3 regions of the Pseudomonas sp. No.117 genome follow, and region 2 is predicted to be linked to each of the others. Evidence: predicted binding sites of a transcription regulator. Region 2 holds the regulator's gene; each other region holds the start of a gene.

Region 1 (7,718 bases), on a different contig from region 2:
TGCTGCGCCTGACCCTGGACATCGGCGATGCCAAGCGCAACGTCTTCTCCGGCATCAAGAGCGCCTACCCGGAGCCGAGCCAGCTCGAAGGCCGCCTGACCCTGTACGTCGCCAACCTGGCGCCACGCAAGATGAAGTTCGGCGTCTCCGAAGGCATGGTGCTGGCCGCCGGTCCCGGCGGCAGCGAGATCCACCTGCTCAGCCCCGACAGCGGCGCCAAGCCCGGCCAGCGGGTGATGTGACAGCGACGGCGCCCCAGGGCGCCGTCCTTTCAAGTGCAAGCCATGAACGCCCAAACCAACCTCATCACCGCCATCGACGCCCTCTTGCCGCAGACCCAGTGCGGCAAGTGCGGCCATCCCGGTTGCCAGCCCTATGCGGCGGGCATTGCCGCGGGCGAGGCGCATAACAAGTGCCCGCCCGGTGGCACGACCACCATTCTCGAACTCTCGGCGCTGCTGCAGCGCCCCGCGCTGCCACTGGATTCGCCCTACCCGGTGACGCCCAGCCAGCGCGCGGTGATCCGCGAGGCCGACTGCATCGGCTGCACCAAGTGCATCCAGGTCTGCCCCACCGACGCCATCCTCGGCGCGGCCAAGCTGATGCACACGGTCATCGAAAGCGAATGCAGCGGCTGCGAGCTGTGCCTGGCGCCATGTCCGGTGGACTGCATCGACCTGGTGGCGACCCCCGAGCCGGTCGACCGCGCCGCGGAACGAGCGCGTGCCCGCTACTATCGTCGGCGCTTCGACGCCCGCCAGGCGCGCCTGCAACGGGAGCGCGAGCGCCTGGAGGCCGAGCGTCAGCGGCGGCAGGCACCCATGGCCAACGCCGCGATCCCGGCGCCACCCGCAGCGGCGGACGCTTCGCTCAAGCCGCTGAAGATCGCCGCCGCCATGGCCCGCGTCGCCCTGCAGAAGGCCGAGCGGCAACTGGCCCAGTACGGCACGGCCGCCCTGGAGGCCCAGGTGCAGCAATTGCGCGCAGCTGCGGAGCAGGCCCAGGCCGCGCTGGACCAGGCGCAGCTGACGCCGGCGGACAGCGCTACCGCCCCCGCCGCGCCGCCCCCGGTAGCGGATCCCGCCATCCTCAAGCAGGCGCGCATCGCCGCCACCCTGGCCCGCGCCCAGCTGACCAAGGCCGAGCGGGCCTTTGGCACCACACCCTCTCCCGAACAGCAGGCGCAGCTCGACGCCTTGCGTACTGCCGCCCAACAGGCCGCCCACCACCTCGCCGCCCTGGAATCGCGAACCGCCCCATGAACGCCGCCAAACGCCTGGAGATCTTTCGCCGCCTGCACGAGGACAATCCCGATCCCAAGACGGAATTGGCCTATGCCTCGCCGTTCGAACTGCTGATCGCGGTGATCCTCTCCGCCCAGGCCACCGACGTCAGCGTCAACAAGGCCACCGCCCGCCTCTACCCGGTGGCCAATACGCCCCGGGCCATCCTCGACCTGGGTGTAGAGGGGTTGTCGGAGTACATCAAGACCATAGGGCTCTACAACAGCAAGGCCAAGAACGTCATCGAGACCTGCCGGCTGCTGCTGGAGCGCCACGGTGGCGAGGTGCCCCAGACCCGCGAGGCACTCGAGGCCCTGCCCGGCGTCGGTCGCAAGACCGCCAACGTGGTGCTCAACACCGCCTTCCGCCAGCTCGCCATGGCCGTGGACACCCACATCTTCCGCGTCAGCAACAGGACCAACCTGGCGCCTGGCAAGAACGTGGTCGAGGTCGAACTGAAGCTGCTCAAGGTGGTGCCGAAGGATTTCCTGCTGGACGCCCATCACTGGCTCATCCTGCACGGCCGCTACGTCTGTCAGGCGCGCAAGCCACGCTGTGGCAGCTGCCGCATCGAAGATCTCTGTGAATACAAGGCGAAAACTTCGGACGATTGAAGAAGGGCGCATCAACGTCCTGCGACGATTGAAAAAATCTTTTTTACCGGCCCCTGCTTTGTCGCTATAAGGTGCGCGAAAAGGTCCCGCAGCCCTGTCGATGACTGGCGTGTGACCCTGTCCAGCCTTGCAGGAGTTACCAATGGCCGAAGACAAAAGCGATATCGATGTAGACGATGATTTCGAGACCGATGGCGAAGCGCCCGAGACCGTCGAACCCGTCGTCAGCAAGACTAACCTGACCAAGCGGCGGCTGATCGACAACATGCTCGAAGAGCGCCGCCTGAAGCGACAGATTTCCGAGTACGACTTCGATCTGTAAGCCATGAAAAACCCCAGCCGAGGCTGGGGTTCTGTCGTGCGGGGCGACCCTTACAGCAGGGTGCGGCCCTTGCCTGCGGCGATGCGCATGCGCAGGGCGTTGAGCTTGATGAAGCCCGCCGCGTCCGCCTGGTTGTAGGCGCCGCCGTCTTCTTCGAAGGTGGCGATGTTGGCGTCGAACAGCGACTCGTCGGACTTGCGGCCGACGACGATGACGTTGCCCTTGTACAGCTTCAGGCGCACCACGCCGTTCACGTTGGCCTGGGAGGCGTCGATCAGCTGCTGCAGCATCAGGCGCTCGGGGCTCCACCAGTAGCCGGTGTAGATCAGGCTGGCGTACTTGGGCATCAGCTCGTCCTTGAGGTGGGCTACCTCGCGGTCGAGGGTGATGGACTCGATGGCGCGGTGGGCCTTGAGCATGATGGTGCCACCGGGGGTCTCGTAGCACCCACGCGACTTCATGCCCACATAGCGATTCTCGACGATGTCCAGGCGACCGATGCCGTTCTCGCCGCCGATGCGGTTCAGTTCGGCCAGCACGGTGGCCGGGCTCAGCTCCTGGCCGTCGATGGCGACGATGTCACCGTTGCGGTAGGTCAGCTCGAGATAGGTCGGGGTATCCGGCGCGGCTTCCGGGGACTTGGTCCAGCGCCACATGTCTTCTTCGTGCTCGGTCCAGGTGTCTTCCAGCACGCCGCCCTCGTAGGAGATGTGCAGCAGGTTGGCGTCCATGGAGTACGGCGACTTCTTCTTGCCGTGGCGCTCGATCGGGATCTGATGCTTCTCGGCGTAGTCCATCAGCTTCTCGCGGGACAGCAGGTCCCACTCGCGCCAGGGCGCGATCACCTTGACGCCCGGCTTGAGGGCGTAGGCGCCCAGCTCGAAGCGCACCTGGTCGTTGCCCTTGCCGGTGGCGCCGTGGGAGATGGCGTCGGCGCCGGTCTCGTTGGCGATCTCGATCAGGCGCTTGGCGATCAGCGGACGGGCGATGGAGGTACCCAGCAGGTACTCGCCTTCGTAGACGGTGTTGGCACGGAACATCGGGTAAACGAAGTCGCGGACGAATTCTTCGCGCAGGTCGTCGATGTAGATTTCCTTGACGCCCATGGCCTTGGCCTTGGCACGCGCCGGTTCGACTTCCTCGCCCTGGCCGAGGTCAGCGGTGAAGGTCACCACTTCGCAGTTATAGGTATCCTGCAGCCACTTGAGGATCACCGAGGTGTCCAGGCCGCCGGAATACGCCAGGACTACCTTCTTCACATCCGCCATGCCGTTCGCTCCCGTGTGTTGCGTTGAGTCGGAAAGCGGCAATTCTACTGGTCGTATCGCTGCTTTTACAGGGGCGCGACGCACTCTGATGTCTGGGCGACATGTGGTCGGGGCGGATCAGCCCTTGGGTTTGGCAGGCGGTGCGGGGGTCGGCGCAGGCGGCGCGGGGGGATTGGCGGCGGTATTGGTGACCGGCGCCGTGGGCGCCTCGCCGCTCGGCGGGACCCGCGAGAACACCAAGGTCACCCGGCGGTTGAGCGCGCGATTGGCCTTGCTGGTGTTGGGCGCCACGGGGTACTGCTCGCCAAAGAAGCGCAATTCGATCTGCTCCGCGGCGAAGCCCTTGCTCTTGAGGTACTCCATCACGGCGATGGCGCGCAGTCGCGATTCCTGGCGGTTGTCCAGGCGAGTGCCCTGGTTATCGCTGTAGCCGGAGACGATGACGTGATTCACCGTCGGATCGGCGTTCAGGTACTCGTCGATCAGGTCCAGCTTGGCCTTGCCGACGTCATCCAGGGTGTCGCCACCACCCGGGAAATTGACCTGGGAATGGCGGATCTGCTCGAAGTTGACCGCCAGCAGCTTCTGGGTGCAGGCCTGGAATTGCTGGTAGGCCGGTTCGAAGCGCACTGGCAGCAGCCGCACCTCGACCCTGTCGTTCAGGGCACCCGGCCGGCTGATCTGCGGCATGCGCCCCTCCATCAGCCCCGCGAGCAGGCGCTGGGCCTGCTGCGCCGTGGTCGCCAGGGCCTGTTCGCCCTCCACCACCTGCACCGAACCGAGGTTGATGTCGCCGAGGCCCGGTCGCCAGGGCGCCGCCGCCGCGCGCAGGCTGGCGCTGCCGGCGGGCAGCCACTGACCGGTAGGGCGCAGCTCGAAGACCGTCGCCTCGCCGGCGCGGCGCAGGAAGCCGCCGCTGCCGAAGCGCGGGATGGGCTGCAGCAGCCGACAGGCGAAGATATCGCCCTCCACCTTCCATTCCACGCTCTCGAGCCGACTCTGGAAGGTCATCCCCCAGGCCGGCACGGCGAGCAGTAGACAAGACAGGAAGAGGTAACGCGGGCGCACGTCGGACTCCGGGAAAGAAAGGTACCTGGGGTTCATATCGGTCAAGGGCGCGGAAAACTTGAGCGCGGTCCTGCCGCACGGGTGCCGGCTAACCCCCTTTTCCGGTAGCATTTCCCTACTTTCCCGCAGCCTGGAATCCCGCATGACCGACCGGATCACCCTCGCCCGTCCCGACGACTGGCACATTCACCTGCGCGACGGCGCCGCCCTGCCGCAGACCGTCGCCGACGCCGCCCGCGAATTCGGTCGCGCCATCGTCATGCCGAACCTGGTCCCGCCGGTGCGCAATACCGAGCAGGCCGCCGCCTACCGCGAGCGCATCCTCGCCGCCCGTCCCGCCGGCAGCCGCTTCGAGCCGCTGATGGTGCTCTATCTCACCGACCGCACCAGTCCGGAAGACGTCCGCACCGCCAAGGCCAGCGGCTTCGTGCATGCCGCCAAGCTCTACCCGGCCGGCGCCACCACCAACTCCGACTCCGGCGTCACCTCGCTGGACAACCTCTTTCCGACCCTGGAGGCCATGGCCGAGGTCGGCCTGCCGCTGCTGATCCACGGCGAGGTCACCCATGCCGAGGTAGACGTCTTCGACCGCGAGAAGAAATTCATCGACGAGCACCTGGTGCGCATCGTCCAGCGCTTCCCGACGTTGAAGGTGGTCTTCGAGCACATCACCACCGGCGACGCCGCTGCCTTCGTCCGCGAAGCCCCGGCCAACGTCGGTGCCACCATCACCGTCCATCACCTGCTGTACAACCGCAACCACATGCTGGTGGGCGGGATCCGGCCGCATTTCTACTGCTTGCCGATCCTCAAGCGCAACACCCACCAGAGCGCCCTGCTCGACGCCGCCACCAGCGGCAACCCCAAGTTCTTCCTCGGTACCGACTCGGCGCCCCATGCCCGCCATGCCAAGGAAGCCGCCTGTGGCTGCGCCGGCTGCTACACCGCCTATGGCGCCCTGGAGCTCTATGCCGAGGCCTTCGAAAGCCGCGACGCCCTGGACCGCCTGGAGGGCTTCGCCAGTCACTTCGGCCCGGACTTCTACGGCCTGCCGCGCAACACCGAGACCGTCACCCTGGTGCGCGAGGACTGGCAGGCGCCGGCCACCCTGCCCTTCGGCGACCACGAGGTGATACCGCTGCGTGCCGGTGAAACCCTGCGCTGGCGGCTGGAGGTGGGCGCATGAGCATGGACGAGACCTTCAACGACGAACTGGATGCCAGCCAGCCCATGTCCGACTCGCGCATCCCCATGGCGCGGCGCTTCCGCGGCTACCTGCCGGTGGTGGTGGACGTCGAGACCGGGGGCTTCAATGCCGCCACCGACGCCCTGCTGGAAATCGCCGCCACCACGGTCGCCATGGACGATGAAGGGGTGCTCTATCCGGATCACACCTACTTCTTCCGCGTCGAACCCTTCGCCGGCGCCAACATCGAGCCCGCGGCGCTGGAATTCACCGGGATCAAGCTCGACCACCCACTGCGCATGGCGGTGGGCGAGGAGCATGCTCTCAGCGAGATCTTCAAGGGCGTGCGCAAGTCGCTCAAATCCAGTGGCTGCAAGAGAGCCATCCTGGTCGGCCACAACAGCAGCTTCGACCTGGGCTTCCTCAACGCCGCGGTGCTGCGCTGCGGCCTGAAGCGCAATCCCTTCCACCCCTTCTCCAGCTTCGACACCGCCACCCTCGCCGGCCTGGCCTACGGCCAGACGGTGCTGGCCAAGGCCTGCCAGGCGGCCGGTATCGAATTCGATAACCGCGAAGCCCATTCCGCCCGCTACGACACCGAGAAAACTGCGGAGCTGTTCTGCGGCATCGTCAATCGCTGGCGGGAAATGGGCGGCTGGGTTGACCTCGACTGAGCAGACGACCGTTCGTCGTACAAGACGCCTTTGATGAGATTTTGCCGCTTTCAACTTTGACAATCATTCTCATTGTCATTAGCTTTGGCGGCACCTCCACTCATACAGCAGGCGATCCATGTACGTGTGTCTTTGCCGTGGCGTGACCGACAAGCAGATCCGTGAAGCCATCTATGACGGCTGCTGCAGTTATCGGGAAGTACGGGAGAGCACCGGCTGCGCCACCCAGTGTGGCAAGTGCGCCTGCCTGGCCAAGCAGGTGGTCAAGGAAACGCTCGGCGAACTCCATGGCGCCCAGCAACTCGCCTACGCCCTGGACGTCCCCCACGTCTAGGCAAGCACGCTGTGAAAAAAAGCCGGACCCTGGGTCCGGCTTTTTTATTGTCTAATCAAACGCTTACGGAAAGGATGGAAAAGCTTTCGATTACCGTTCGATTTTCGTCGATTTTTCAACAACTTAAGCTTTTGACAAAGGGCTTTTCGACGCTCAGACTGCCGGCAATCCCACCCCATCCGCAGGTCCGGCCATGAAAGGCGATATCACCGTCATCCAGCATTTGAACAAGATCCTCGGCAATGAACTGGTGGCCATCAACCAGTATTTCCTGCACTCGCGGATGTACAACGACTGGGGTATCCGCAAGCTCGGTCACCACGAGTACAAGGAATCCATCGACGAGATGAAGCACGCCGATCGCCTGATCGAGCGCATCCTGTTCCTGGAAGGCCTGCCCAACCTGCAGGACCTGGGCAAGCTGATGATCGGCGAGAACACCCAGGAGATGATCCAGTGCGACCTGCGCCTGGAGATCGGCGCCGTCGCCGACCTGCGTGAGGCCATCACCTATTGCGAGAGCGTGCGCGACTACGTGAGTCGCGACATGCTCAAGGACATCCTCGCCTCCGAGGAAGAGCACATCGATTGGCTGGAGACCCAGCTCACCCTGATCGCCAGCGTCGGGATCGAGAACTACATCCAGTCACAGATGCACGACGACGATTGATCGAATCGCGCCCATGAAAAAGCCCGCCTAGTGCGGGCTTTTTCATGGGCCAGGGACTCAGGCGTCTTTGGTTTCCACGGCTTGCTTGATCAGGGTCTGCAGCTCGCCCTTCTCGTACAGCTCGGCCAGGATGTCGCTGCCGCCGACCAGCTCGCCACCGACCCACAGCTGGGGGAAGGTCGGCCAGTTGGCGTACTTCGGCAGGTTGGCGCGGATTTCCGGATTCTGCAGGATGTCGACGTAGGCAAACTTCTCGCCACAGGCCATCAGCACCTGGGCGGCGCGGGACGAGAAGCCGC
Region 2 (7,718 bases):
TCGGTGCCCAGGAGCAGATCAAGACCCTCGGTCGCATCCTCGACGTGCCGGTGACCCTGGTCGACCCGGGCCAATCCCTGGCCCAGGCCCTGGCGCCCCTGGCACGCAAGCGCCTGGTGCTGATCGATACCGCCGGCATGCCCGCCAACGATCCGGCGCTCAAGGCCCAGCTCGAAGCCCTGGCCAACCGCCAGCTGAAGATTCGCAACTACCTGGTACTAGGTGTCACCAGCCAGAGCCAGGTGCTCAAGGCGGCCTACCACAGCTATCGTCGCTGCGGCCTGAGCGGCTGCGTGCTGACCAAGCTGGACGAGGCCGCCAGCCTCGGCGAAGCCCTCGGCCTGGCCATCAGCCAGCGCCTGCCGGTGGCCTACATCGCCGACGGCCCGCGCATCCCGGACGACCTGCATCCGGCCCGTAGCCACCAGCTGGTGAGCCGCGCGGTGAGCCTGCAGGCGCCGGAAGAGCCGAGCGAAGAAACCATGGCCGGGATGTTCGCCGGCCTGTACCAAAGCAATGCCCGCCGCGCCGGTTAGCGCAGACGAACGGTAGTGGTGCATTGCATGCCTGGGCACGCCAAATGCACTTGGTCTAAAGTGTGACGGATTTCAATCAAAGGTATCAGGCAATGGGTAGCATGCATCCCGTCCAAGTCATAGCGGTCACGGGCGGTAAAGGCGGTGTCGGGAAGACCAACGTGTCGGTCAACCTGGCCTTGGCCCTGGCCGATATCGGGCGGCGCGTCATGCTGCTCGACGCCGACCTGGGCCTGGCCAACATCGACGTTCTCCTCGGCCTGTCGCCCAAGCGCACCCTGGCCGACGTCATCTCCGGCGAATGCGATCTGCGCGACGTGCTGCTGCAGGGGCCGGGCGGCATCCGCATCGTCCCGGCGGCCTCGGGGACCCAGGCGATGGTCAATCTGACGCCGGCCCAGCACGCCGGCCTGATCCAGGCCTTCAGCGACATCAGCGAGAACCTCGACGTGCTCATCGTCGACACCGCGGCCGGTATCGGCGATCAGGTGGTCAGCTTCGTTCGCGCCGCCCAGGAAGTCCTGGTGGTGGTCTGCGACGAACCCACCTCCATCACCGACGCCTACGCCCTGATCAAGCTGCTCAACCGCGACCATGGCGTCACCCGTTTCCGGGTCCTGGCGAACATGGCGCTGACCCCCCAGGAAGGCCGCAATCTCTTTGCTAAGCTGACCAAGGTGACCGACAGATTCCTGGATGTCGCCCTGCAGTACGTGGGTGCCATTCCGTTCGATGAAGCGGTGCGCAAAGCCGTGCAGAAACAGCGCCCCGTGTTCGAAGCCTTTCCGCGTGCCAAGGCCTCGCTGGCCTTCCGTGCGGTGGCTCAGAAAGTCGATGGCTGGCCACTGCCGGCCAATCCGCGCGGCCATCTCGAGTTTTTCGTCGAGCGCCTTGTGCAACCAGCCATCGGTACCCACGCATGACAGCATCCAGCGGGCTTCGCATGTACAGCAAAACCTCGGAACGTACCCAGCAGGAGCAGCTCATCAACCGCTATGCGCCGTTGGTGAAACGCATCGCCTACCACCTCCTGGCGCGGCTGCCAGCCAGCGTGCAGGTCGAAGACCTGATGCAGGCCGGCATGATCGGCCTGCTGGAGGCCTCGCGCAAATACGACGCGGGCAAGGGCGCCAGCTTCGAGACCTACGCCGGCATCCGCATCCGCGGCGCCATGCTCGACGAGGTCCGCAAGGGCGATTGGGCACCGCGCTCGGTGCACCGCAACACGCGCATGGTCACCGACGCCATTCGGGCAGTGGAAGCGCGCACCGGTCGCGACGCTAAAGATTCCGAGGTCGCGGCCGAACTTAAATTGAGTCTGGATGAGTACTACGGCATCCTTGGCGACACCATGGGGAGTCGCCTGTTCAGTTTCGACGACCTCATGGAGGGTGGTGAGCATGGGCTCGAGGAGAGCGGTTCGCATGAACTCGAACCCGGTCGCGGTCTGGAAGACGAGCGCTTCCGCAAGGCCCTGGCCGACGCCATCGCCAATCTCCCGGAGCGTGAACGCCTGGTGCTCTCGCTGTATTACGACGAGGAACTCAACCTCAAGGAAATCGGCGAGGTACTGGGAGTGAGCGAATCACGCGTCTGCCAGCTCCACAGTCAATGCGCGGCACGCCTGCGGGCGCGGCTGGCGGAATGGCGTTCGCGTTAACCGGCTGGTACTCAGGCTACTACGATTGCTTAGGCGCGCCTCACGGCGTGTGTGCGGATTAGGACGGAGGTCGACTTGGACAAGAACATGAAAATCCTCATCGTGGACGATTTTTCCACGATGAGACGCATCATCAAGAATTTGCTGCGCGATCTGGGCTTCACCAATACCGCCGAGGCGGACGACGGCAACACCGCGCTGCCGATGCTGCAGAGCGGCAACTTCGACTTTCTCGTCACCGACTGGAACATGCCGGGCATGACCGGTATCGACCTGCTGCGCCAGGTCCGTGCCGACGCGCGGCTGAAGACCCTGCCGGTGCTGATGGTGACCGCCGAAGCCAAGCGCGAGCAGATCATCGAAGCCGCTCAGGCCGGCGTGAATGGCTACGTGGTCAAGCCTTTCACCGCCCAGGTGCTGAAAGAAAAGATCGACAAGATCTTCGAGCGGGTGAACGGCTGAAGAAAGCCGCGGGGACGTTATGGATCAGCTTGGCACCAACAGCTTCAGCGACTTCGAGTCGAATTTAAAACAGCACGCCCAAGAGCTGGTGAAATGCCTGGAGAGCGGCGACTTCGCCCAGGCCGTGCAGGTCATCAATGAACTCAACCAGCTTCGCGACCGGGGTCTCTACCAGGAAGTCGGCAAGCTGACCCGCGAGTTGCACAACGCCATCGTCAACTTCGAGATCGATCCGCGCGGCATGGCCGGCGAAGAGGTCTCCCAGATCAGCGATGCCACCGATCGTCTTTCCTACGTGGTGAAGATGACCGAGAACGCCGCCAACCGGACCATGGATCTGGTGGAGGAGAGCGCGCCGCTGGTGGGCAACTTCGGCGACGAGGCCCGCGCCGTGCACGCCGACTGGAAGAAGTTCATGCGCCGGGAAATGGGCGCGGACGAATTCCGTGAGCTGGCCAAGCGCGTCGACGCCTTCCTCAGCCACAGCGAGAGCAGCGCCGGACAGCTGTCGGCCAAGCTCAACGACATCCTGTTGGCACAGGACTACCAGGACCTCACCGGTCAGGTCATCAAGCGGGTGGTCAACCTCGTCGGGCAGATCGAGAAAGACCTCGTCAAGCTGGTGATGATGGCCAGCCAGGTCGACCGCTATACCGGCTTCAGTCACGATCACACCGCGCTGATCGAACAGAATCGAAAAGAAAAGACGATGAAGGGTGAAGGTCCGCAGATTCATGCCGATAAGCGTGAAGACGTTGTGGCTGCTCAGGTCGACGTCGACGATCTTCTATCCAGTCTGGGCTTCTGACCCAGACCCTTTTGGGGAGTGCAGGAATGAGCTTCGACGCCGATGAAGAAATCCTCCAGGATTTCCTGGTAGAGGCCGGCGAGATTCTCGAACAGTTGTCGGAACAATTGGTCGAGCTGGAAAGCCGCCCGGATGACATGGATCTGCTGAACGCCATTTTCCGGGGCTTCCATACCGTCAAGGGCGGTGCCGGGTTCCTGCAGCTCCATACCCTGGTCGAGTGCTGCCACATCGCGGAAAACGTGTTCGACATCCTGCGCAAGGGCGAACGCCGCGTGGATGCCGAATTGATGGACGTGGTGCTGCAGGCCCTCGACTCCGTCAACGAAATGTTCAGCCAGGTGCGGGAGCGTCAGGAACCGACTCCGGCGACGCCCGAATTGCTGGCGGCCCTGGCCCGGCTGGCCGAACCGGCCGGCAGCGAACCGGCTCCGGCTCCGGCCCCATTCGCCTCCGCGCCTGCTGCGCCGGTGGTGGCCGCGCCGCCGCCGGCCCCGGTCGCCGCCGAAGCGGCCACCCCGGAGCTGAGCGACGCCGATTTTCAGAATCTGCTCGATGCCCTGGGCTCCGAGCCGAGCGCCGCAGCTGAAACCGCCGCCAGCGCCGGTGGTGACGACATCACCGATGACGAGTTCGAAGCCCTGCTCGATCAGTTGCACGGCAAGGGCAAGTTCAACGACGCTCCGGCTGCCACGCCGAGCGCCCCCGCGGTAGCGGCTGCTCCGGCAGCCGGCGCGGCGAGCGGCGATGACATCACCGACGACGAATTCGAAGCCCTGCTCGATGAGCTGCACGGCAAGGGCAAGTTCGCGGCCAGCGAGACCGCGGCACCTGTGGCAGCCGCGCCAGCTGCCGCAGCGCCGCCAGCCGCCGGTGGTGACGAGATCACCGACGACGAATTCGAATCCCTGCTCGACGAATTGCATGGCAAGGGCAAGTTCAGTGGTCCCGCCACCTCTTCCGAAGCGGTCGCTGCACCTGTCGCTTCGGCACCGGTAGCTGCCGCGCAGCCGGCACCGGCACCCGCGCCGAAAGCGGCTCCGGTGGCCGAGACCGCCGCGCCCAAGCCGGCGGCGGCACCTCCTGCCGAGCGTCCCACCAGCGAAGCGGAGACCACCGTCCGGGTCGATACCGCGCGGCTGGACGAGATCATGAACATGGTCGGCGAGCTGGTGCTGGTGCGTAACCGCCTGGTGCGCCTCGGCCTGAACAGCGGCGACGAGGCCATGGCCAAGGCCGTGTCCAACCTCGACGTGGTCACCGCCGATCTGCAGACCTCGGTCATGAAGACGCGGATGCAGCCGATCAAGAAGGTCTTCGGGCGCTTCCCGCGCCTGGTCCGCGACCTGGCACGCAGCCTGAAGAAAGAGATCAACCTGGAACTGGTCGGGGAAGAAACCGACCTGGACAAGAACCTGGTCGAGGCCCTGGCCGATCCGCTGGTGCACCTGGTGCGCAACGCGGTCGACCACGGTATCGAGGGTCCGGCCGAACGCGAAGGCAACGGCAAGTCCCGCGCCGGGCGCGTGGTGCTCTCCGCCGAACAGGAAGGCGACCACATCCTGCTGTCGATCTCCGACGACGGCAAGGGCATGGACGCCGATCTGCTGCGCAACAAGGCGGTGGAGAAGGGCCTGCTGGACCGCGATGCGGCCGAGCGCCTGACCGAGACCGAGTGCTTCAACCTGATCTTCGCCCCGGGTTTCTCCACCAAGTCCGAGATCTCCGACATCTCCGGTCGTGGCGTGGGCATGGATGTGGTCAAGACCAAGATCAGCCAGCTCAATGGTACCCTGAACGTCTTCTCGACCAAGGGCCAGGGCTCCAAGATCGTCATCAAGGTACCCCTGACCCTGGCGATCATGCCGACGCTGATGGTGATGCTGGGCAACCAGGCCTTCGCCTTCCCGCTGGTCAACGTCAACGAGATCTTCCACCTCGACCTGTCCCGCACCAACGTGGTGGACGGCCAGGAAGTGGTGGTGGTGCGCGACAAGGCGCTGCCGCTGTTCTACCTCAAGCGCTGGCTGGTGCCCAATGCGGCACACGTCGAGCAGGGCGAGGGCCACGTGGTGATTCTCTCGGTGGGCACCCAGCGCATCGGCTTCGTGGTCGATCAACTGGTGGGCCAGGAAGAGGTGGTCATCAAGCCGCTCGGCAAGATGCTGCAGGGCACCCCCGGCATGTCCGGCGCCACCATCACCGGCGATGGCCGCATCGCGCTCATCCTCGATGTGCCCAGCATGCTCAAGCGCTACGCCCGTCGCGGGCTCTGAGCCGGCCGAGTACGAGCGGCGTCGGGCCCGTGCCCGGCGCCATCGGGTGGCCTGCGCCGCCCCAGGTTAGGAGTTTCAACGTATGCCGGTAAAAGTACTGGTGGTGGACGATTCCGGCTTCTTCCGGCGTCGGCTCAAGGAAATCCTGGCGGCCGATCCCAACATCTCGGTGGTGGGCACGGCCAGCAACGGGCGCGAAGGGGTCGACCAGGCCCTGGCGCTGCGGCCCGATGTCATCACCATGGACTACGAGATGCCGATGATGGACGGCATCACCGCCGTTCGCCACATCATGCAGCAGTGTCCGACCCCGGTGCTGATGTTCTCCTCGCTCACCCATGAAGGCGCCCGGGTCACCCTGGATGCCCTGGATGCCGGCGCGGTCGACTACCTGCCGAAGAATTTCGAGGACATCTCGCGCAATCCGGCCAGCGTGCAGAAGCTGCTGTGCGAGAAGATCCATCACATCGCCCGTTCCAACCGGCGTTTCGCCGTGGCGCCCAGCGTCACCGCTGCGCCGCCCGCCGGGGCGCCCGCCGCGTCGGCCAGTGCCCGCCCGGCCGCGCGTCCGGCGCCGAGCGCGAGTGCCCATGCCCAGGCGTCGCACGCCCCTGCCGCGCCCACCTCGCCGCCGCCCAAGCGCAAGCACTACCGCCTGGTGGCCATCGGCACCTCCACCGGTGGGCCGGTGGCCCTGCAGCGGGTCCTGACCCAGCTGCCGGCCAATTTCCCGGCGCCGCTGGTACTGATCCAGCACATGCCCGCCGCCTTCACCAAGGCCTTCGCCGAGCGCCTCGACAAGCTCTGCCGCATCAGCGTCAAGGAAGCCGAGGACGGCGACCAGCTGCGCCCGGGACTGGCCCTGCTGGCACCCGGCGGCAAGCAGATGATGGTGGACGGTCGTGGCACGGTGAAGATCCTGCCCGGTGACGAGCGCCTCAACTACAAGCCCTGCGTCGACGTGACCTTCGGCTCCGCGGCCAAGGCCTATGCCGACAAGGTCCTGGCGGTGGTCCTCACCGGCATGGGCGCCGACGGCCGCGAAGGCGCACGGATGCTCAAACAGGTGGGCAGCCAGGTCTGGGCCCAGGATGAGGCCAGCTGCGTCATCTACGGCATGCCCATGGCCATCGCCAAGGCCAATCTGGCCGATGCCATCTATGGCCTGGACGATATCGGCCGGCACCTTACCGAGGCCTGTTCGTGACGGCAGGCGTATCCCCGCGAGCAGGTGGTTGAGCGTGGACGTCCTCAGTCTCATCGGCATCCTGCTGGCCTTCACCGCCATCATGGGGGGCAATCTGCTCGAGGGCGGCTCCTTCGCCGCCCTGGCCAACGCCCCGGCGGCGCTGATCGTGATTGGCGGCACCCTGGGCGCCGTCCTGCTGCAGACCCGCTTGCCGGTGCTGCGGCGCGCCCTGACCATGCTGGCCTGGGTGTTCGTGCCGCCGCGCCTGGACCTTACCGGCGGCATCCGCAAGGTGGTCAACTGGAGCAACGTGGCGCGCAAGGAAGGCCTGCTCGGCCTCGAGCCGCTGGTCGCTCGGGAGGCCGATCCCTATGCCGCCAAGGGCTTGCAGCTGCTGGTGGACGGCACCGAGCCCGAGGCCCTGCGCAGCATCTTGGAAGTGGATCTCTATGGCCAGGAAGACCGTGACCTCGCCGCCGCCAAGGTCTACGAGGCCATGGGCGGCTATGCGCCCACGGTCGGCATCATCGGCGCCGTGATGGGGCTGATCCACGTCATGCAGAATCTCGCTGATCCTTCGCAACTGGGCAGCGGCATCGCCGTGGCCTTCGTCGCCACCATCTACGGCGTCGGCTTCGCCAACCTCTTGCTGCTGCCGGTCGGCAACAAGCTCAAGGCACTGACCCAGCAGCAGTCCCGCTACCGGGAAATGCTGCTGGAAGGGTTGATGTCCATCGGCGAGGGCGAGAATCCCCGCTCGATCGAAATGAAGCTGCAAGGTTTCCTG
Region 3 (7,718 bases), 200 kb from region 2:
ATCGTGGTGCACGTAGTGGAATTCGGCCACGGCGGTGTAGCCGGCCTTGAGCATCTCGATATACAGCTGGCGTGCCACCACCTCCAATTGCTCCGGCTCGAGCCGGCCCACCAGGCGATACATCAGGTCGCGCCAGGTCCAGAAACTGTCCTGCGTGGCACCCGCCACCTCGGCCAAGCCGGCCATGGCCCGCTGGAAGGCGTGGGAGTGCAGATTGGGCATGCCTGGCAGCAGCGGGCCTTGCACACGTTCAGCGCCGTCCGACGAACTCTGGGGCTGGACGCTGAGCAGATAGCCCTGCGCGTCTACCTCCAGGCGCACGTCCATCGCCCACCCTTCGGGTAGCAGCGCCCTTTCCGCAAAAAAAGCCGGCATAATCGACCTCATCCTAGCTATGGCTAACATGTATATACATATACAGACATAAGCGAATTCGGTAAACTGCTGTCTGTCCTCCAAGGGGCCCCTCATGCCGTCATCCTCGACTCCCGCCCAAGCGCCCAAGGCCGCACCCGCGCCCTTCTACGAGCAGGTCAAGCAACTCATCCTGCGGCAGATCCATTCGGGCGCCTGGCCGCCGCACCAGAAGATTCCCTCCGAGGCCGAGCTGGTCGCCCAGCTGGGCTTCAGCCGCATGACGGTGCACCGCGCCTTGCGCGAGCTGACCAGCGACGGCCTGCTGGTGCGGATGCAGGGCGTTGGCACCTTCGTCGCCGAACCCAAGGGCCAGGCCGCCCTCTTCGAGGTGCACAACATCGCCGACGAGATCGCGTCCCGGGGCCACCGCCATCGACTCGAGGTGATCCGGATGGGCAGTGAAACGGCCAACGGCGAGCGTTCGATGGCACTAGGCGTCCGCGAAGGCCAACCGGTGTTCCACTCGCTGATCGTGCACTATGAAAACGACGTACCGGTGCAGATCGAGGATCGCTACGTCAATCCCGCGGTGGCACCCGAGTACCTCGACCAGGACTTCGGCAGCGAAACCCCCTACGTCTACCTCAATCGTCTCGCCCCCCTGACCGAAGGCGAGCATGTGGTCGAGGCGGTCCTTGCCTCCCACGAGGAGCAGCAACTGCTGCGCATTCCCGCCGAGGAGCCCTGCCTGTTGATCCGTCGACGTACCTGGTCGGGCCGCCGCACCGTCACCAGCGCCAGGCTGCTGTACCCGGGCAGTCGCTATCGACTGGAAGGGCATTTCGGCTCATGAGCGGATTCACGTGGCTTCCCGCAGCGGGGCACCGGCGCATGCCCTGGCGTAACGGTCTGGGTACCACCCTGGAGATCGCGCGCGATACGCCCGCCTCGGCGGCCGACTTCGGCTGGCGCCTGTCATTGGCAGACGTGACGCAATCCGGGGCCTTTTCCCCGTTCGCCGGCCTGACGCGGATCATCAGCGTGATCGCAGGTGCCGGCATGCGGCTGCAGATCGACGAAGTGACCACGCCAGCCCTGGGTCGCTGGCAGCCATACGTCTTCTCCGGCGAGGCCCGCGTCAGCTGCGAGCTGCTCGAGGGGCCCATTCGCGACCTCAACCTGATCTATCGCGCCGACCGCTATGACGCCGAACTGGAATGGATAGCGGTAGCCGGCGCCCTGCAGCTCGCCGATCCTCGGACGCTGACCCTGTTCTGCGGCGAGGGATCCGTGCAGGTCCTGCACGGCCAGGAGTCGGTGACCCTCGGTCCGCTGGACGCCCTGTACCTGCCACCGCAATCAACGCCACCTCAGTTGACTATACAAGGGACCGCGCAGCTCTGTGTGATCCGGCTGCTAGCCCTCGACTGATTCCCGGAGGCGGCACAGTCTTGCTTCACTCGGCGTCCGGTAGCGATGGAGCATCGAGATCGACGTCAGCGCCCTCGTTATGCCACTTGGGTAGTCGCTTAGCTACAGAACGCTAGCACTACGCGTCTACAGGCTGAAACGAGCCACCTGGCGTTCCAGTCCCCGCGCCAGATCGGCCAGGGATTCGCTGGTCTGCAGGATGTTCTGTACCTCGGCCCGGTTGCGCTCGGACATCTGCGCGGTTTGCTCGACGTTGCGTGCCACGTCCTGGCTGGCGGCATTCTGCTCGCGCAGGGCGAAGGAAATCTGATCCACCACCTGCACCACCTTGCTGGAGCCATCGCGAATCCCGACGATGGCGTCACCGGCCTGGGCCGCCTGGTCGACGCCCCGCTCCACCTCGTTGACCCCGACCTGCATGTTGCTCACGGTATGGCGGACCCCCTCCTGGATCTTCGCGATCATGCCGGAGATCTCCTGGGTCGACTTGCCGGTGCGCTGGGCCAGCAGCCGGACCTCGTCGGCCACCACGGCGAAGCCACGGCCCTGCTCGCCGGCCCGGGCCGCTTCGATGGCGGCGTTGAGCGCCAACAGGTTGGTCTGGTCGGCAATGCCCTGGATGACGCTGACGATCGAGGAGATATGGTCCGAGTGCTGGCCCAGCTCGCTGATCTGTTCGGCGGATTTCTGCACGGTCTGGGCAATGCTGTTCATGCTGTGCAAGGTCGCCTGGATGACCTCGCTGCCCTCACTGGACTGCTGCCCGGACTGGGTGGTCAGGCGGTGGGCTTCCTCGGCGCTCTCGGCCACGTGGCTGATGCTGACCGAGAGCTGCTCGATGGTGGCCGCCATGGACGACGCCGAGTTGGACTGCTCGGTCGCGGTGCCTGCCAGTTGCTGGGAGGCGCCGTTGATCTGGGAGACGGCCTGACCCAACTGGTGGGCGGCGCCGCCGATCTGCTGCACCATCTCGCGCAGGCTGCCTTGCATGCGATCCAGGGCCTTGGGCAGTTCATCGTTGCTGTCGGTGTCTATCCGGGTATTCAGCCGGCCCTCTGCCACCGCATTGGCCGCATCTATGGCCACCTGCAGGCGGTTCCGGGTCCCGCGTCCCAGCGACAGGGAAGTCACCAGCGCCAGCAAGGCCGCCACCAGGCCGCCACCGAAGAGAATCAGCAACAGCTGCCCGTTGGCGGCTTCCAGCGCCTGGGTTCGCGTGGCCAGGAGGGTGCTTTCGCTCTGCGCCATGCGCGCGATGAGGGTCCGCATGCCATCCATCTTCGCCTTGTCCCGGGCTTCGGCGATCCGCGTCACCAGGGCGATATCCGGTACCCCTTCCGCCTGGGCGCGGCGTTGGGCCAGCAGCGGCTGGAGGTCTTCCTGGTCCCAGGCGGTCTGCAGCCTGCGCAGTTCGGCGATACGCTGCTGCTGTTCCGGGTTGTCGGCGGTGAGGTCGGCGAGGCGCTGGACATGGACCCCGAAGTTCTGGGCGCCGCTCTTGAGCGGTTCGAGAAAGGCGTCGCGACCGGTGATCACGTAGCCGCGCATGCCCGTTTCCATATCGACCAGCTGTTGCAGGGTGGTGTCCAGCTCGCGCAGCACGTCATAGGTATGGACGTTCCAGCGAGTGGACTCCTGCATCCGGGTGAAACCGAGATAGCTGACCGCTATCAGGGCAGCGATGATGATGACCATCGCCGCAAAGCCGGCGTGGATCCGTTGCGAAATGCTCAAGCGTGCGAACATGCGGCCACCTCGGTATTGTTTCGATAATCATTGTTACAATATGTACGATGTCGGCTCACCATACGAAAACTTTAATCGGACATGGCAGAGTGCTGGCACGGCCTTGCCAAAGGGGTCACCAGGCGGAAGTCGGAGGGGTGACGGAGCGACCAGGCGCTGGCGCAAAAGGTAGCGAAGCCAGGTGTGATGGCCACCCGCGCTTGGCGCCGCGTTACCGCCTGCTGCCTGGCGGTAACGGACGCTGACGCCTGGTCAGCTTCCCCCTGGGCCTGGACGGATAGAAGAGGCGCTGGCCAGGTTGGGCGCCTGTCAGACTATTGGAGAAACGAGGGCGGCCGTCAGGCTCAGGCCGGTACGACCAGCCCCTTGCTGCGGTATCGGTCGATATCGATGCCGTAGGCACCGGACGGCTTTACGCTGCGGACGCGTATCGGCTGGCCGAGACCATCGAGGGGATCGAGCGCCAGGTCGATGACTCGCTCCGGTCGCGGCTGCTTCTCGGCGTCCAGCACCATCAGCACCCGCGGCTTCAGCTTGCTGTTCGCCTCGACGCCGATGATGATCCCCACCTCGCCGGTATTGAGTTCGACGATCTCGCCAGGGGGATAGACGCCGATCAGCTGGATGAAGGCCAGGACGACTGCCTCGTCGAATTGCGTGCCCTTGGCCTCGAACAGAATGCGCAACGCTTCCAGGCTCGAGCGTCCCTGGCTGTAGGCCCGGTCGCTGGTGATGGCGTCGTAGGCATCCACCACGGCGATGATCTTGGCCTTGAAGGGAATCCGCTGGGCCGGCAATTGGCGGGGGTAGCCCCGTCCATCCATGCGCTCGTGGTGGGAATGGGCCACATCCACTGCCGCAGGAGGCACCTCGCTGTTACCCATCAGCAATTGGTAACCGAAGGTGGTATGGGCCTGCATGACGAGGAATTCTTCCTCGGTCAACCGCCCCGGCTTGTTGAGGATTGCGTCCGGCACCTTCAGCTTGCCCACGTCATGCAGCATGCCGCAGACCCCGAGCTCTTCCAGCTCCAGCGGCAACATTCCCAGCTCCTTGCCCAAGGCGATGGCATAGAGGGAGACCCGCAGGCAATGTTCGGCCGTGTATTCGTCACGGTCCTTGATCCGCGCCAGCCAGAGACTCGCCGCCGGATGCTGCAGGACGCTCTCGACGCATTCGCCGACCGCGCGGCGTACCTCGCCGACATTGAGTTCCTTGCCGAACCTGACCGCATTCAGCATCCGTATCGACACGTCCCGCGCCTCGCGCCACACCGGCTCGGCGACCTGGACCGCGTCCCGGTAGTCGATGGCATGGATCTTGGTCTGGGCGCTGATCGGCGTGGCGGCGGATATCGCCTCCACCGTCCTGCTCTGGCGCCGGTCGACCCAGACGAACTCGCAGGTTTCCTGCAGCGTGCGAATCTCGTGGACGTTCTGGATGGGAAAGCCCTGGAACAGAAAGGGAGTACCTTCCCAGGGGCGATCCAGCTCGCAGACGTACATGCCCAGCTGCAACTGGGTGACATGTAGGCGGACGCTGTAGGGGGACAGAACCATTTTCCTTCCCGGCGAGCGCGGTGAGGGCTCTGTTCGAGATGCGAATTGCACTATCTATTGATAGCAAAAAGCCATGGCGCTTAGAAGCGCACCGGTCTTTCCCACCGATGAGCCGGCAAAATTCGGTAGCCAGAGGTCATCGTGACCGCCCTTTCGCTTATCGAGGGGCGCTATCCCTGACCTCATCCGTCGCGGTGAATCCGCTGTCCCGGCCCAAGGTTTGATATCTCCTACTGCTGCGGACGAGTGCCGCAGAATCGCCGGGATACCAGTTCCTCCCCCTACCGCTTGGCGTTCAACCTGCCATAGGCCGCCAGCAGGGTACGTTCGGACTGGACCAGGTAGCTTTCCAGGGCGGCGCAGGCCGCAGCGGGCTGGCCTTCTTCCAGCAGCTTGATGATGGTGGCGTTCATTTCCAGGTAGGGCCCGTGCAGGAACTCGGGGTCCTTGAGCAGCCCGAAGGCGAGTCTGAGCTCCGCGGACAGCTGCCCGTAGAAGGCCGACAGGCGCGGGCTGTCGGCCAATTCGACGATGGCCGCATGGAAGGCCATGTTCGCCGTACCGACCGCCACCCAGTCCCGGGCATCGCGGGCGTGCTGGGCCGCGTCCACCGCCTCGCGCATCCGCAGGGCGCCGGGATGGCGTGGATAGGCCTGGGCCAGGGCCTGACACTCGATCAGCCGCCGGACCCGGTAGATGTCGACGATGGTGGCCATGTCGGGGACGGAGACGAAGACGCCACGATTGGGTTCGTGCCGGAGCAGCCCCTCCTGGGTCAGCACCCGGAAGGCTTCCCGCAGGGTATTGCGCGAGATCTGCAGGCTTTCCGCCAGCGCCGCCTCGGAAAGCCGCTGGCCCGGCTTGAGTTCGCCGGCCACCAGTTTGCGGCGGATTTCGTCGGTGACCGTCTCCCCCAGGGGCCGGGGTTGGTCAGGCAGCGCAGTGGTCACAGGATCGCTCCGATAGAGGTAGGGCCGCGCTGATGGTGTCTGAGGGGGCCGCCGTACGCAAGCGATGGGAACCGTGCACCATCGGGTAGCACACTTGGGCACTTAGGTAACATCCCGGTGCATTTCGCCTGACCATCCAACCAATATTGTTGAACAATAAATACATCTTCAATCAACGATTTATCCCGTTTTCCTGGTTCATGGCATGGAGGTTGCCTTGCTGGAGGCCTGATTCCTCAGTTCAGGGACGTCCCCCGTGACCCAGACCGCCAGTGCTTTCACCAAGGACCGCCGCTCGTCATTGATCGCCGCCATCTTCCTGATGGCGACCTCGGCCATCGGCCCCGGCTTCCTGACCCAGACCGCCACCTTCACGGCCAAGCTGGGCGCCGCCTTCGCCTTCGGCATCCTCGCCTCCATCCTCATTGACTTCGTGGTGCAGCTGAACGTCTGGCGCATCGTCGCCCTGACCCGCATGCGCGCCTCCGACATCGCCAACGCGGCCGTGCCCGGCAGCGGCTACCTGCTGGCGGTGCTGGTGATCTCCGGTGGCCTGGTGTTCAGCCTGGGCAACATCGCTGGCGCCGGCCTCGGCCTGAACGCCCTGCTCGGCCTGGATCCGGCCTGGGGTGGCGCCCTCAGCGCCCTGGTGGCGATCGGCATCTTCCTGTCGCACCGCGCCGGGGTGGCCATGGACCGCATCATGGTGGTGCTCGGGGTGTTCAAGGTGGCGCTGATCGTGATCGCCTGCTTCGCCTCCCACCCGCCCGTCGGCGAGGCCCTGCGCCAGACGATCTTCCCGGACGTGCTGGATTTCGCCTCCATCACCACCATCGTCGGGGGTACGGTGGGCGGCTACATCACCTATGCCGGCGCCCACCGCCTGCTGGACCGTGGCACCGTCGGGGTGGAAAACCTCGACGCCGTGTCCAAGGCCGCGCTGAGTGGCATCCTGGTCACCGGCATCGCCCGCTACGTGCTGTTCCTGGCCATCTTCGGGGTGGTCGCCAGCGGGGTGGTGATCGACATCTCCGGCCAGGCCGCCAACCCGGCAGCCCAGGCCTTCGACGCCAGCCTCGGCGAATACGGCCTGCGGGTGTTCGGCCTGATCCTCTGGGCCGCTGGCATCAGCAGCATCATCGGTGCCGCCTACACCTCCATGACCTTCATCACCGTGTTCTCGAAGCACATCACCGAACGGGCGCGCAACCTCTGCACCGTGGTCTTCGTGCTGATCGCCCTGGCCATCTACCTGTCGATCGGCAAGCCGCCAGCGGCCCTGCTGGTGTTCGCCGGTGGCTTCAACGGCCTGATCCTGCCGCTGGGCCTGACCCTATTCATGTACGTGGGCTGGCGCCGCTCCGACCTCATGGAGGGCTACCACTACCCGCGCTGGCTGCTGGTGCTCGGCGCCCTCACCTGCCTGCTGTCGTGGTACATGGCGGTCAAGTCCGCCGGCCCCATCTTCGCCCTGCTCAACGCCGCCTGATTTCGGGAGAACCCTATGCCGACCATCGATCTGAACAGCGACCTGGGCGAAAGCTTCGGTCAGTGGCGGATGGGCGACGATGCCGCCATGCTCGACCTCGTCACCAGCGCCAACGTCGCCTGTGGCTTCCACGCCGGTGATCCGGCCGGGATCCTGCGCACCCTGCAGGCGGCCGCCGCCAAGGGG

What was found. Region 2 encodes FliA, which starts transcription of late flagellar genes. Its sites were predicted from a motif close to CTAAAGTTTNNNNNNNNNNNGCCGNTAA; they were not measured.
Region 1: ACYJP6_RS14460 (flagellar protein MotY) is a predicted target of FliA. The motif match lies at 4,590-4,617, and genes of this name have one in related genera.
Region 3: ACYJP6_RS17410 (methyl-accepting chemotaxis protein) is a predicted target of FliA. The motif match lies at 3,582-3,609, and genes of this name have one in related genera.

What each region holds. Positions count from the first base shown of each region.
Region 1 is NZ_BAAJNP010000005.1:355,387-363,104, forward strand. It holds gene metG (methionine--tRNA ligase) at 1-242, shown strand, start outside; gene ACYJP6_RS14440 (RnfABCDGE type electron transport complex subunit B) at 285-1,262, shown strand; gene nth (endonuclease III) at 1,259-1,897, shown strand; gene ACYJP6_RS14450 (PA3496 family putative envelope integrity protein) at 2,040-2,219, shown strand; gene ACYJP6_RS14455 (argininosuccinate synthase) at 2,270-3,487, opposite strand; gene ACYJP6_RS14460 (flagellar protein MotY) at 3,605-4,555, opposite strand; gene pyrC (dihydroorotase) at 4,698-5,741, shown strand; gene rnt (ribonuclease T) at 5,744-6,415, shown strand; gene ACYJP6_RS14475 (bacterioferritin-associated ferredoxin) at 6,534-6,749, shown strand; gene bfr (bacterioferritin) at 6,943-7,419, shown strand; gene grxD (Grx4 family monothiol glutaredoxin) at 7,477-7,718, opposite strand, start outside.
Region 2 is NZ_BAAJNP010000007.1:257,328-265,045, reverse strand. It holds gene flhF (flagellar biosynthesis protein FlhF) at 1-536, shown strand, start outside; gene fleN (flagellar synthesis regulator FleN) at 629-1,459, shown strand; gene fliA (RNA polymerase sigma factor FliA) at 1,456-2,196, shown strand; gene ACYJP6_RS18460 (chemotaxis response regulator CheY) at 2,284-2,658, shown strand; gene ACYJP6_RS18455 (protein phosphatase CheZ) at 2,678-3,466, shown strand; gene ACYJP6_RS18450 (chemotaxis protein CheA) at 3,493-5,742, shown strand; gene ACYJP6_RS18445 (protein-glutamate methylesterase/protein-glutamine glutaminase) at 5,825-6,949, shown strand; gene ACYJP6_RS18440 (flagellar motor protein) at 6,984-7,718, shown strand, end outside.
Region 3 is NZ_BAAJNP010000007.1:54,280-61,997, forward strand. It holds gene ACYJP6_RS17395 (formimidoylglutamate deiminase) at 1-375, opposite strand, end outside; gene hutC (histidine utilization repressor) at 470-1,210, shown strand; gene ACYJP6_RS17405 (HutD/Ves family protein) at 1,249-1,788, shown strand; gene ACYJP6_RS17410 (methyl-accepting chemotaxis protein) at 1,915-3,534, opposite strand; gene ACYJP6_RS17415 (HD-GYP domain-containing protein) at 3,879-5,093, opposite strand; gene ACYJP6_RS17420 (GntR family transcriptional regulator) at 5,375-6,043, opposite strand; gene ACYJP6_RS17425 (NRAMP family divalent metal transporter) at 6,300-7,532, shown strand; gene ACYJP6_RS17430 (LamB/YcsF family protein) at 7,548-7,718, shown strand, end outside.